Regions from separate parts of the Halobacillus sp. A1-3 genome, predicted to be linked through region 1. Evidence: riboswitches for the same ligand, from Rfam matches in the RefSeq annotation. Region 1 holds a riboswitch; the other holds the start of a gene.
What was found. Region 1 has a riboswitch for FMN ahead of ribD (bifunctional diaminohydroxyphosphoribosylaminopyrimidine deaminase/5-amino-6-(5-phosphoribosylamino)uracil reductase RibD). Riboswitches for the same ligand answer to the same signal wherever they lie in the genome.

Region 1 (7,293 bases):
TCGTTGTTCCACTGCAAGCCTTTATATTTCTCGACCATTTCTTCGTCTGAAGCGTTCGGGTAGAAATGATAGATCATATTGTAAAAATCACGCCAGGCAAGTTCAGAAATATAAGTTTCTACGCCTTCTGTATTTTTTCTGAAGTCAACTTGCTCATGGATTTGATGATAAACAGTTCGAATGGAAATCGCGCCCGTTCGTAAAAATCTCGACATTTGGCTCGTTCCATCGATTGCAGGAAAGTCTCTTTCCTTATGATAATCGTAAATCGCGGCATCTAAAAACTGGTTCAGCCGGTCATCGGCATCCTGCTCCCCTACACCTTCAAACGTCTGATTCGTCTTTGAAATTAAGGACTCATAGGCTTTGGTACCAAAAGCAGACGTCTCCTTGATCGCGGTCTTTCTTAGTAAATCATGATCAACTTTTTGAACGGCCGGCTTCTGAAGTGACTTCCAACTCTTATAATAGGGAGTAAAAACCTTATAATAGCCCCCGTCTTTCTTTGTGACTTCATCCGCTCCATGAAGGTGGTGATCTATAAAGGTGTAAGTCTTGATGTCTTGTTTTTTGAGAAATTCAAGAACTTCTTGGTCGCGTTGCCAACCGAATCCTGTCTCGTCTATATTGAAGTATATAGAATCGATTTTAATGGTTTCTATCAATTGTTGAAAAGCTTCCTTCAATTCACCTTCAAGAAAATGTATCGGAGCTCCAAGTTTCTTCGCATCATTCACGAGGGACTCCAAGGTCTGAAAGAAGTAATCATGACGGACGGTGAATGCTTTGTTTAGCGCAGGGTGAATGTGGAACATTAAAAGGATTTGATCGTCTTCTTCTGTATGTTCTAACGCTTGCGCAAGCGCTGTGTGATCGTTCAGTCGTAAATCACGGCGGAACCATACTGCTCGTGTCGCCATACCATCACCTTCCTCTATCTCCATCATTCCTTTTTGCCACAGGACATAAACCATTGCAGCCCATCTGAATAAGTACATGGATAAAACTGTCACCTCAGGTCATCCAGAATCTGGATGACCTGAGGTGACAGTTTTTTGAAATGGACATAAAAAACCTGCCGAAGGGGAGGATCCCCTTCGGCAGGTGCTTTGTTTTATTCGAAGTTCTTCATTAATGTGGCCATTTCAATGGCTCCCGTTGCAGCTTCCCAGCCTTTGTTCCCTGCTTTTGTTCCCGCGCGTTCAATTGCTTGTTCAATAGTATCTGTGGTAATAACTCCAAAGATCACAGGAATACCGCTTTGCATGGAAGCTTGTGATACGCCTTTAGCTGCTTCATTGCAGACATAATCGAAGTGTGGAGTTGATCCACGGATAACTGCTCCCAACGTAATGACCGCATCATACTTCCCACTGTTCGCCATTTTTGCAGCTACAAGCGGAATTTCGAAAGCGCCTGGTACATAAGCGACCTCAATGTCTTTTTGGTCGACACCGTGGCGTTTGAGCGCATCCAAAGCTCCTCCGTGAAGCTTGCTTGTAATAAAATCGTTGAACCTGCCGACGACAATTCCTACTTTTAATCCTGTTCCGACCAGATTACCTTCATATGTTTTTACCATTTTTCTGTCCCCTTTCTAGTAGTGGAATAAATGTCCCATTTTAGATTGCTTCGTTCTTAGATATTGTTCATTTTCTTTACGTGATTTCATCTGGATAGGTACTCGCTCAACAACTTCTAAGTCGTAACCGCCAAGTCCGGAAATTTTCTTTGGGTTGTTAGTGAGCAATTTCAGCTTAGAAATCCCTAAATCTCTTAATATTTGAGCCCCAACGCCGTAATCACGGAGATCTGGTCCAAATCCGAGTTTTGCATTCGCTTCGACTGTGTCCAGCCCTTCTTCTTGAAGTTTATAGGCACGGAGTTTGTTTACTAATCCAATTCCACGGCCTTCCTGGCGCATATAAAGCAATACTCCGCTTCCATGTTCAGAAATCTGTCTCAAAGCATTATGAAGCTGTGGGCCACAGTCACAGCGGTAGGAACCGAACACATCACCTGTCAGACACTCCGAATGTACACGGACTAACGTTGGTTCATCAGGGTTAATCTCCCCTTTAACAAGAGCCACATGATCTTTAAAGTCGATGTCATTTGTAAATGCGATTGCGCGGAAGTCTCCATACTCCGTCGGCATTTTCACCTCTACATCCCGCTTTACGTGATTCTCATTTTTATGGCGATATTGAATAAGATCGGCAATGGTAATCATCGGAATGTCAAATTCATCTGCCATTTTCCTTAGGTCTGGTACTCTTGCCATCGTTCCATCGTCTTTAATGATTTCACAAATGACTCCAGCTGGTCGTGCCCCTGATAATCTAGCTAAATCAACAGATGCCTCTGTATGACCAGCCCGGCGCAACACTCCGCCTTCTTTAGCAACCAGTGGGAAAATATGACCTGGTTTATTAAAATCACTAGCCGTTGACTCAGGGTTCAACATTTCCCGAATTGTAAGCGCACGTTCATCCGCTGATATCCCCGTTGTTGTATCCTTATGATCAACGCTAACAGTAAAAGCAGTTTTATTTGGATCTGTGTTATCATCGACCATCGGCAACAACTCTAAATCATGAGCGACCTGATCTGTAATTGGGGCACAGACAAGTCCTCTTCCGTACTTAATCATAAAGTTGATCATCTCAGTGCTTGCATATTCCGCAATACCGACAAGATCTCCTTCATTTTCACGATCTTCATCATCACATACAATAACTAATTTACCTTGTTTCAAACGTTCAATCGCTTTTTCAATTGAATCAAACATCTCGTCTCACCTTCTTTTATGCAAAACCGTTATCAGCTAGCATTTGCTTTGTAATCGCTGATTGAGGTTTGTCAGATTGTTTTCCACTTAAGAAATGGGCGACATATTTTCCAATCATATCGCACTCGATATTAACTGAGTCACCTGGTTCTTTTTCACCAAGCACCGTATGTTCCATCGTGTGTGGAATCAAGGATATAGTTACACGCTGGTCCTCTACTCCAAATACGGTTAAGGATGTTCCATCAACGGCAATGGAACCTTTATAAACAAAATAATGAATAAGTTCTTCTGGCAGTTCAATCTCATAATAAACGGCATTCGATTCGGGTCTTTTTGACACAATCTTTCCAGTTCCATCGATGTGACCGGATACTAGGTGACCTCCAAATCGACCGCCAGCAGCCATTGCCCGTTCTAAATTCACAGGGCTCCCTTGCTTTAAGCTCTGGAGATTCGTTGCACGATACGTTTCAGGCATAACATCAAAAGCAACTGTGCTTTCTGTGAAAGCTGTCACAGTCAAACATACACCGTTAATGGAAATACTGTCCCCAAGATGCACATCTGTCAAAATATCTTTTGCAGTAATTTGTATTTCTAATGATTCCGTTTTGCTTTTAACGGACTTCAGCTTGCCTATCTCTTCAATAATACCTGTAAACAAGGTTACTCCTCCCTTTTTACAGAGATGATCTTTATATCATCCCCGACTTGTTCAGTGGATAGAATTTCAAAGGCTTCCACCTGTTTAAGCTGTTTGACACCCTCTCCTCCCACAGGAGTTAAAGCGTCTTTTCCTCCAATGAGTTTTGGTGCAATATATGTCACGATTTCATTAACTTTGCCTGCACGTACAAAAGCATCCGCAATGGTACCCCCGCCCTCTACGAGAACAGAAGTCACTTTTTGTTCACCAAGATATGAAACAAGCTCTTCTACGCGAATCTTCTCTTCATTTAATGCGAAAATTTTCACATGCGGATACGGCTTGAAAATATCGATCTCCGCTTGAGAGACATCTTTTCCAGTAAAAATCCAAGTCGGGGCTTCTTGATTTTGTATCAATTGAGCTGAAGGTGGGATTCGTAATTTTGTATCAAGCACAATCCTGATTGGGTGAGACCCCCGGCCCTCTATCCTTGTAGTCAACTTAGGATTATCAACGAGAACTGTGTTAATCCCGACCAAAATGGCATCTGATTGATGACGATAGCAATGCCCGTCTCTCCTGGCTTCTTCACCGGTGATCCATTGGCTTTCTCCTGTAGAAGTAGCGATTTTCCCATCAAGGCTCATGGCAGACTTCAAACGAATATAAGGTTCTTTTGTCTGAATGAAATGAAAAAAAGATCGGTTCAGGTCATCTGCTTCTTCTTTCATGACGTTTGTTCGCACTTCAATTCCCGCTTGCTCCATCATTTCAATGCCGCGTCCTGAAACTTTTGGGTTTGGGTCATTGGAAGCAATAACTACTCGGCGAATTCCTGCATCAATGATTGCTTTTGCACACGGAGGTGTACTTCCGTAATGACTGCAAGGTTCTAGTGTGACAAAAATTTCTGCGTCTTCCGCTTTTGCTCCAGCCATTTGCAGTGCGTGGACTTCTGCATGATACTCTCCTGCTTTCACATGAACCCCCAGTCCGACCACTTGGTTGTCTTTAACCACAACTGCAGCTACGGACGGATTAGGACTCGTTTGTCCCACAGTTTCTTTCGCCATTTGAATTGCCATCGACATGTATCGCTTATCACGGTCCAACCACTTCACCTCCTTATATAAAAAATAACCCTGAAGAAGGCATACTTCTCCAGGGTCCTATATAAACGCAAAAATTTGTATAACGAATAAAGGGTACACGTGTAACAAAATGTACCTTATTTTACGTTCTCCACATCCTTCTCCCATCCAGACTTTCACTGTCGGCTTTGGACTATGCACCAAATCAGGGGGAATGGTGCTTCACACTCACTCCCCGTCGCGGGCTCGGAACAAACTGTTCATTACCGCCGGCTGGGATTTTCACCCGACCCCGAAGGATTCTATATTCAGTTGTATTACTATAAATATATATGAAATGCGCTAAACACGCAATTCATTTGGTTTCGATAAAACAATTTCCGAAAACAGAAAAGGTATAAAGACCCTGACACTTAAATAAAGGAAAATGAATGAAACAACCTAACATTCAGTTTCTTTCATTAATTTCCCATGCAGTTCGTATTCCTGACTCTATTGCTCCTTCTATCCATCCATGAAAGGAAGATGTGTGTTCACCTGAAAAGTGAAGTCTTCCTTCAGGCTGGCGTATGGTCTCGGTAAACTTTTCACCCTGTCCCGGGAGGAAAAGTGTAAAGGCCCCAGCCGAATACTGATTTAGACTCCAATTAAATGAATAGGCCTGCATAAATTCTTTATATACGATATTCCCGTATATTTTAGCCAAGTCTTCGAGTAATTGACGGACCATTTCTTCGTGTGGAACACTAGCCCAAAGAATGGCATCTTGCCCCCAGCTATAACTTGCTAATAGAACCGCAGGTCCACTAGAACCTATTCCATGACTTGGGATATAGGAGAATCTTGAAGGTAAATCGGTAATGGCATTTCCTACTCCTGCCTTCTCCCAAAATCGACACCTAAATTCCACTCCAATTTTGACAGCTGGAAGGTTGATAATTTCTCTAATGACTTGCCATTTTTCAAAGGAAATTGAATGGTAAGGATACACATCTATAAATTGAAAGACAGGGAAAGGGATACTCACAATGGCATAATCCCCTTCATAATGGTGACATCCGCCAGCGACAGGGTCTCTTGCTTGTATTCTTACCCCACCTTTATCCTGATAAATTCTATCCACTTTCCGATTTAATTGTATATCTTGATTTAATTCTTTCGTGAATGACAAAGGTAACTGATCGTTACCACCATCAATCTCGAAAAAACTCACTGATTTACTAAAAATAGGAAAAATAATATCGGTCAAGATGTCCATAAATGAAAACTCCGGAAAACCTTCAAGTCCAAGCATAACCCCTATACTCCTTATTGCAGCTTGCGACAGGGGTCTACCAATGGGATTAAATTCAAGGAACTCCCCCATTGAATAATTGGAGTATTCTTTTATTAGCCTCTCTTGCTCTTCAGGAGAACTAGTTGAATAAAGCTCCAGAAATGGCTGAGTAGCTTCAAGAAAGAGCTCTGTGGCTGTCTTACCTTTTTCATCTTCATTAACAGGGAAGTTTAGAATATCTGGGCTTTCCTCATATGATTTTCTCGTTGTTAGAACATGATTGACAAAGATTAAATCAACAGGTGAAGAATTGATAAAAGGGTTTAGAGGCAATTGAAAACGTCGTATATATTCTAAGACCAGTTTATGATTATCAGGGATTCTCATTGCCCCTACATCTAGATAATTACCTAGCGTAAAAGGGTGCCGAACTGTATAAACTCTACCACCTATACGATCATTGCCTTCTAAGACAGTCACTTGATGACCTGCTTCCTTTAATAAAGATGCTGAAACAAGGCCGGCCATCCCCGCCCCAATGATCAATACTTTCTTAGGAAGTAGCTTTTTTGGCAGACCATTTCTTATAATAGTAAGCATTTGATCTGGGTAACTTAAATTTTTATTTCCATGCCCTCTCATCTTACCGCCCCCTTCTAAAACATTTATATGTTAAAGAAGTAATCGAAAGCATTCAGGTGAGCATCATTCTCCTTCACTCTTTAGATATTTGTATCTGCCAATCCTCTTTCCTATGTGAATAGTATTGTCAAAAGGGTAAAAATCAGCTACTATGTAAATATTCAAGGAAACCGCTTGCACACTTATCCATCTAATCTAGCATCATATATTAGATGGATATTATTAGAAGTATAATTAAATAACTGTTATTAAATGCGCAATCGATTGCATTATTTGTTTGTTAATTCTGATTATTCATTCTTATCATGTACAATGGGAGTAACGTTAACACCGTGGCAGGGATAAAAGCTCACATCATAACTAGGAAAAGAGGGGTTCATGTGAAACGAGTATGGTGGAAAGAAGCAGTAGGATATCAAGTCTATCCACGAAGTTTCCAAGATTCAAACGGGGATGGCATCGGAGATCTTCAAGGGATGATCGACCGGTTGGATTATATTAAGGAATTAGGTGCGGACTTCATCTGGATTTGTCCTATGTACAAGTCACCGAAAGACGACAACGGCTATGACATTTCAGATTACAAAGACATTCTCGAAGAATTTGGCACGATGCAAGATTTCGACCGTCTATTAAAAGAAGTTCACAAGCGTGACATGAAATTAATTATCGATTTAGTCCTTAACCATACAAGTGATGAACACCCATGGTTCATCGAGTCAAGAAAATCAAAGGACAATCCAAAACGGGATTGGTATATTTGGCGCGACGCAAAAGATGGTAAAGAGCCAAACAACTGGGAGAGTATCTTCGAAGGTTCCGCATGGGAGTATGATGAAAA
Region 2 (7,293 bases), on a different contig from region 1:
AATCTCCGTATCCTACGGTAGCTCCGGTTACGAAAGCCCACCAGATGCCATCGAAAAACGATGGAAAGCTCTTGGGCTCTAATATATGGATAATGCCTCCAAACAGGGTCATCATTATCATGACCGTGCCGAAAAGCCTGAGGAAAAGCGGGATTTGGAAATACAGGCGGATCCAATACTGCATGTTCAATGCCCCCTTTTTTACATCAGTATCGGTTAATAGGTCAAGATTCAAACATAAAAAATAACCTGCCTTTAAAGGGCAAGTTATTGTAAAGTACTTTTCATGTCTTCGTAGACATAAGACCAGAAGTCTCGATTATCACGATACGCTTTTGTTACAAACTTTAGCATATCATTTCTTTTTTCCTCAAAGTCATCTGAGTTTTGGTCCGGCAGGTTTATTATCGCATGGTCTATGAATTGCTGGACTTTTTCTGCTCTTGGCCCCCAAGTTCCAATTTCTTCGCCGTTGGGATGAAGAAAGATGATTTTAGGGATCGATCTAGAAGTACCGTTGGTTAAATATTGGTCCATCAGTTCTAAGTTTTTATCTCTGAGCAAAAATCTTGTCTGTATATGTCCAGCTTCAGCTAGTCGCAAAAAGATGGGGATATTCAGCATAGCATCTCCGCACCAGTCCTCGCTGAGGATGATAGCACGCATGTTTTTCTTTTGCAGTTGTTCAAACAAGGGGTAGTCTTCCGGGTTAACTTTGAAATGTTCATATATATAAACCAGGTTTTCTTGATGTTGCTTCATAGAATCAACATACTCCTGAGCTGTCCAACCTTTTTGGAACCATTCGTCTAAGTTCATCAAAAATCCTCCTCCACATGGCATACATGTCCTTGTACCCTATTCGTTTAAAGAATATGCATGATTTTAAGAAACAGTTAAATCTTTTTTGTTATGATAAAGAGAAGAAGGATAGAAGAGGAGTGGCACATATGAACCAGGAACGATTGAACTTTTTACTTGAATTGTTACACACACCTTCACCATCAAGTATGGAAATGGAAATTCAGAAGCGATGGATTAAAGAAATGGATTCTTTTGCAGATGAAATCAGAACGGACCATGCCGGAAATGCTATTGCTGTTCTCAATCCTGAAGCAGACTTTAAAATATTGCTTGCAGGTCACTGTGACGAAATAGCCCTTGTGGTCAATCGAATCGACGACGAAGGATTTCTCCACTTTGATAAGATGGGCGGGATCAATCCAAAAGCAGCTGTTGGGATGAAAGTGACAGTACTCGGATATGGAAGAACTTTGACAGGTGTAATTGGCGTCAATGCTCAGCACCATGGAGGCTTAAAAGGAGATTTTGGTTTAGAAGAGCTATTCATTGATTGTGGGGCAAAGTCTAAGCAAGAAATAGAAGAATTCGTTCAAATTGGAGATCTTGCTGTTTATAAACGTGAGCCAGAAGTCATGATGGATCGCTACATATCAGGTAGAGGGCTCGATAACCGTACAGGTCAGTTTATCGTAGGTGAAGTACTTCGTAAACTAGCTGAGAAAGATTTGAATGTAGGCGTTTACGCCGCAAGCACTGTCAATGAAGAAACGAATATGGGAGGCGCATTTTTCGCGGCAGCTGGAGTTGAACCGACTATGGCGATAGCTTGTGATGTGACTTTTGCAACTGATTACCCTGGAGTTAATAAGCGTAAGCATGGCGACGTAAGATTAGAAGGTGGTCCTGTGTTAGCAAAAGGTGCACCAATTAACCGAAAAATTAATCAGCTGCTTGAAAATACTGCGAAATCACTGACGATGGATGTACAGTATGAATTGACGCCCCGGATGACAGGTACCGATGCAGATAAAATGCGTCTAACCGGTAAAGGTGTACCGGTCAGTTTGGTTTCCTTACCTCTAAGATACATGCACTCTCCTGTAGAGACGGTGAGTATAAAAGACATCGAGCAAGAAATTGATCTTCTCGTTGAAATGATTGCGAATATGAAAGGAACAGAAAGCTTAAATCCGTTGGATGATTAACTGGAAACTTGAGGGGATGACCCTCAGGTTTTCTATTAAGAAGGAGGTCTAAAATTGCACCTTGATGGATAGGATAGTAGAAAATACTTTTTTCGAAAGAGGTGCATCATGGACAGAGAACTTATGCATCAAAGCATTCTATCCTTGAAAGGAAAGCTGAATACCGGACAAATTCCTTATCATCCTTATGAAGACCATTTCACTTCTCATTTAGACGCTGTCCAGATGAGTGAGGATGGTCTTGTTGATGAAAGTACGATTTCACCTACGTTGAAGATTCTTCTGAATAAGGTAAACGATATATAAGCGCCTACGGGTGCTTTTTATTTTGCCTTATTAATTGGTGGTGCTGGTTATACTGGGTAATCATTAATTTAATGAGAGAGCAGTATTATGAAACATTCGATATCGGAATAACTTTGGCGGGAAATGACTCGCTTTCCTGCGGGGGAACCGGCAAGCCTCTTCAGCCGCTTCGCTCCTTGTAGGGTCTCTATAAAATTTAGTAGAAAACTTTTAACTTGCGGCAGCATCACACTCTATATAAAATAGAAATACAATACAATATCGATTCCATCTTCGGGGCAGGGTGAAATTCCCGACCGACGGTGATGAGTGTTTGCGCACTCTTAGTCCGTGACCCGTGAGGTTTCGACCGAGCGGTGGACCTGGTGAAAATCCGGGACCGACAGTTACAGTCTGGATGGGAGAAGATGTCGAGCGAAGCAGGTAGATATTTTTGCTACCTTCTGTTTCCTGTGCGCGATTTAATCTCAGCCTTAAAGCCCCATCGTATGCTTTAAGGTTATTTATGTTGCAAAAAGGAAATATGCTCACCTTCATCTGGGATGTGAATCGATGAAAAAGGTGAAGGAGGAGATTGATGATGAACCCCCAAACAGGTCAGTCATCAAAATTGTTGAAATTAATTATCTTAGCTTTATTAGGGAGTATTTCAATGGTGTTAATGTTTTTGAATTTTCCATTGCCGATGCTTCCACAATACCTGAAAGTGGACTTCAGTGAAGTGCCTGCGTTAATTGCTGCGATTCTATTCACCCCTATGGCAGGAGTGGTTGTAGAGGGATTGAAAAATACCTTGTACCTTATTTACACAGGGGCCGCAGACCCAGTCGGAGTAGTCGCTAACTTTGCAGCAGGGACACTCTTTGTCGTCCCGGTAGCTATGATCTACCATAAATATAAATCTACCAAATCCTTAGTATCAGGGTTAGTTACAAGTTCTGTCATTATGGCTATTGGAATGAGCGTTCTGAATTTCTTCTTGATTCTTCCTGCCTATAGCTGGTTTATGGGGTGGGAGACGATGAGTACGAATGTTAAATGGGCTACCATTTTGGCTGGAATTCTTCCATTCAATGTAATCAAAGGAATTGTAATTGGGGCTTTATTTGTACCTTTATTTGTAAAAATGAAGCCGTGGTTAGAACAGAAGAAAATTCGCTCATCTTCAGCGGCATAATCATATGAAAAGCAAAAAGGAGCTTCCCTTCATTGGGAAAGCTCCTTTTTTCTAATTCACTGCTTTAGTTTACTGTTGGTCTTCTATTTCATCGACACGATAGCGCGCAGTAGGCATCGCTTCTAATCGCTCTACAGGAATTGGTTCGCCGGACTTTTCACTCAACCCATATCTTCCTTCCTCCATGCGTTTTAGAGCGTCATTAACATCCATAAGCTTTTCGCGAGCTTGTTCGTAAAAAGTCATTTCTTTTTCTCTCTCAAATTGATCTGTTCCCAAATTCCCAGGGTGGTCTGCCACACTGCTGATCTCACCAGTCTCATCATTTTGGTAGTCTTCTTTGGCTCGATCATTTCGATATTCTTCTAAATCCTTTTCAGCTTCTTCTTTCATTTCCAATAATCGTTTTTTGAATGTATCCTTTTGGTCTTTTGTTAACATCGATTCATTCTCCTTTCTTGAAACAGTGTGTATAGAAAAGTCATGTTCTTTTCAATGGAACGACCCCGATGGTACAACGGGAAGTAGAGATTAACTCATTGGAAGAGTTTTCGATTCTGATTTCCCAAACCATTGTGTTTTTGCCAATATGGACAGGTGTGGCAACCCCTGTTACAACGCCGTTGCGGATACTTTTAATGTGGTTTGCATTGATTTCGATGCCGAAGATTTGGTATTGATTACTGTCAACATTTAAAAACGCTCCGATACTCGCAGCGCTTTCCGCTAGAGCTACACTTGCTCCACCGTGTAAAAAGCCCATTGGCTGGTGTGTTCGATGATCTACTGGCATACGAATTTGTACACGGTCAGGCTTGGCCGTCTCGATTTCCATTCCTAGTGTTTCCATCAAAGTATTTTTCATCATTTGTTTCATGTCTTCCCCGTCCTTTAAAGTAATATTTCCCACAATAGCTAGTATCAAACCTAGTTAAAAGAAGGATGGTCTAAAACCATCCTTCTGTCTGTTTATCCTAGTGGAATATAAAGTTGTAGTAATAATGAAATTCCTAAAAGCAGCCCATACACGGTATTCGTTTGAGCGGTCGCCTTCATCGCAGGCAGCATTTCAAGAGGTTCCGATTTTCCTTTAAACCCTTTTATTGCATCCACCGCTTTCCGTACACTGAATAAGCTGATCAATGCCCAGTATGGTAAAAAGCCGAATAAAATAAATGCGATTGTCAGAGCATAAGCACCTGCGAATAAGATAATTAGAAAACGTACAGCACCTTTATGGCCAAATAGAATAGCCAGTGTTTTCCTTCCGTTTTCTGCATCTCCAACCCGATCACGGATATTATTTGCCAAAAGAATGGCCCCTATAAAGATAGCGACGGGTATAGAAATAAGAACGACTTCAACTGTGAGACTCAAGGTCTGGATGAAATAACTTATTCCAATGATGATTGTCCCCATAAAAAATCCTGCTGTTACTTCCCCAAGTGGAGTATAAGCGATCGGATATGGCCCGCCTGTATAAAGGTAGCCGAACAGCATCGAAATAAGTCCGACTAAAGCAACCCACCAGCTGGAGGATAAGCAAATATAGACTCCTAATAAACCTGCTATAGCAAAAAAGCTTATGGCGAGGGATAGGACGACACGTGGATTTATTCCATCACGTACAATTGTGCCACCGATCCCTACGGAGTTTTCTGTGTCCAGTCCACGAACATAATCGTAGTATTCGTTAAACATATTTGTTGCAGCTTGAATGAGGATGGAAGCCAATAACATAGCTAAAAATAACCAGAAGTTAATGGATTGTTCAATTGCGGCCAACATTGTTCCAATGAAAACAGGTACGAATGCAGCTGTAAGTGTATGAGGACGCAGAAGCCTCCACCACACTTGAAATCCTTCACGTTCATTCAAGGAAGCTTTCATGTTTTGATTTTGAACAGAGCTCATAGATGTTCTCTCCCTTGCATTTATACTATTCTATATGATATCAATTTAAGTTTAGGGAAACAGGACCATAGTGTCAATCATTGTAAGAATATGCAAGAGGTAATGGAGATTCCTTGAGTCAAGAGAAAAAAGAGAATAAAATAGAGGGAGATGCACGTTTAGAGACTTCATAATGATTCAAATATCATTCAAATAAATTTAGAACGTCCCTAAATGAATGGGAGGAAAAAGTATGCTTCATACAAAGACATCTCAAATAGAGGAGATTATCGGCGAAGCTATTGCAAAAGCACGTCATTATACAGAACCGCAATTAATCAGCGTAGTCGATCAAATTGATTATATTGATGCTTATCAGTTCATGAATCATGGACAAGTAGTCGATCATCATCGTTTGTTTTGGCGAAGCGCAGAAGAGGATTTCACCATGGTGGGCGTTGGAACCGCGAGTAAGTTATTCGCGACAAATGAGCGTCGCTTCAAGGAAGTGCAATCACTTTGGAATGAAATCCGTGAACACGCGGTAATTTATAATCGGTATGGTGAAAAAGGGACAGGGGTTGTTGCCTTAGGAGGCTTCAGTTTTGATTCTAAACAGAAAAATGCTTCACCCTGGGAGGCTTTTCCGGATAGTCAAATGACAATCCCTGCCTATCTTCTTACCAATAAAAATGGGAAGTCATTTTTGACCACAAATGTAATGATTTTTCCTGAGGATCATCAGCAGCAGGTCGTCAATCAGATTGCCGCTGACCATGAAAAGCTTTTAAGTTTCACGGAGCATGATTTCCGTTTACCTGAGAGGATAAATATTTCAGAAGTGGCACCTGAACTTTGGAAGGCATCCGTAAAAGAGGCGACGGACGATATAAAAAAAGGGCTTCTGGAAAAAGTGGTCCTTGCCCGTGAACTGCGCATAGCCTTCAGCGAGCCTGTACAAATCGCTTCTGTATTAAAGGCTTTGGCAGAATCACAAGACAATAGTTATATTTTTGCCTTCGAAAGTGAAGGGGAATATTTTGTAGGTGCTACTCCAGAGCGACTCGCAAAAGTTGATAAGCGTGAACTAATATCTACGTGTCTCGCTGGCACCGTCCCCAGGGGAGAAACTGAAGCGGAAGATCAACATCTGGGTAGCGACCTTTTACATGATCCAAAGAACCGTCAGGAGCATCAATTTGTCGTCGAAATGATAAGAGAAGCGGTAGAAGCCTGCTCCACAAACGTTGATATCCCTGAGGAACCAGTCTTGTACCCCCTCAAAAATTTGCAGCATCTGTACACTCCAGTACGGGCCACTTTAGACGAAGGATACACGATTTTGGATGTAATTGAAAAGCTTCATCCAACACCTGCGCTTGGGGGAATGCCGCAGGAAAGATCAGTCGAGTACATCCGTCATCATGAAACTTTAAATCGAGGATGGTATGCAGGACCGATCGGCTGGTTTGATGACCACAATAATGGAGAATTTGCCGTAGCCATCCGTTCAGCGTTAATCAAGAATGACAGTGCCTCGTTATTTGCAGGATGCGGAGTTGTGGAAAATTCAGATCCACAAGCAGAATATGAGGAGACAGCCGTCAAGTTGAAGCCAATGTTGTCTGTTTTAGGGGGATATTAATGGAACATGTTGAATCTCTAACGAAATATGTTACTCACTTCGTGGATCAACTCGCTTATTCAGGAGTTGACCACGTCGTAGTATCTCCAGGATCAAGATCGACCCCTCTGGCGATGGCGTTTGCTGAACATCACGGCATTAAACATTGGATCCATTTAGATGAAAGGTCTGCTGCTTTTTTTGCATTAGGGATGGCAAAAGAACAGCAAAAACCTGTTGCTATTGTATGTACATCAGGAACTGCTGCAGCCAATTATTATCCA

Region 2: linked by a shared signal. The riboswitch ahead of ACRYKC_RS11405 (ECF transporter S component) and the one ahead of ribD (bifunctional diaminohydroxyphosphoribosylaminopyrimidine deaminase/5-amino-6-(5-phosphoribosylamino)uracil reductase RibD) in region 1 are both predicted to bind FMN.

Annotation. Positions count from the first base shown of each region.
Region 1 covers NZ_JBPCEO010000009.1:3,153-10,445, reverse strand. Annotated here, with positions in the region: gene ACRYKC_RS15670 (cryptochrome/photolyase family protein) at 1-998, opposite strand, end outside; gene ribH (6,7-dimethyl-8-ribityllumazine synthase) at 1,115-1,582, opposite strand; gene ACRYKC_RS15660 (bifunctional 3,4-dihydroxy-2-butanone-4-phosphate synthase/GTP cyclohydrolase II) at 1,598-2,791, opposite strand; gene ribE (riboflavin synthase) at 2,808-3,458, opposite strand; gene ribD (bifunctional diaminohydroxyphosphoribosylaminopyrimidine deaminase/5-amino-6-(5-phosphoribosylamino)uracil reductase RibD) at 3,461-4,534, opposite strand; FMN riboswitch at 4,687-4,838, opposite strand; gene ACRYKC_RS15645 (flavin monoamine oxidase family protein) at 4,983-6,452, opposite strand; gene ACRYKC_RS15640 (glycoside hydrolase family 13 protein) at 6,833-7,293, shown strand, end outside.
Region 2 covers NZ_JBPCEO010000005.1:269,561-276,853, forward strand. Annotated here, with positions in the region: gene ACRYKC_RS11385 (potassium channel family protein) at 1-184, opposite strand, end outside; gene ACRYKC_RS11390 (thioredoxin family protein) at 268-819, opposite strand; gene ACRYKC_RS11395 (M20/M25/M40 family metallo-hydrolase) at 951-2,009, shown strand; gene ACRYKC_RS11400 (hypothetical protein) at 2,118-2,315, shown strand; FMN riboswitch at 2,581-2,728, shown strand; gene ACRYKC_RS11405 (ECF transporter S component) at 2,896-3,492, shown strand; gene ACRYKC_RS11410 (TraR/DksA C4-type zinc finger protein) at 3,562-3,933, opposite strand; gene ACRYKC_RS11415 (hotdog fold thioesterase) at 3,974-4,369, opposite strand; gene ACRYKC_RS11420 (1,4-dihydroxy-2-naphthoate polyprenyltransferase) at 4,462-5,406, opposite strand; gene ACRYKC_RS11425 (isochorismate synthase) at 5,639-7,030, shown strand; gene menD (2-succinyl-5-enolpyruvyl-6-hydroxy-3-cyclohexene-1-carboxylic-acid synthase) at 7,030-7,293, shown strand, end outside.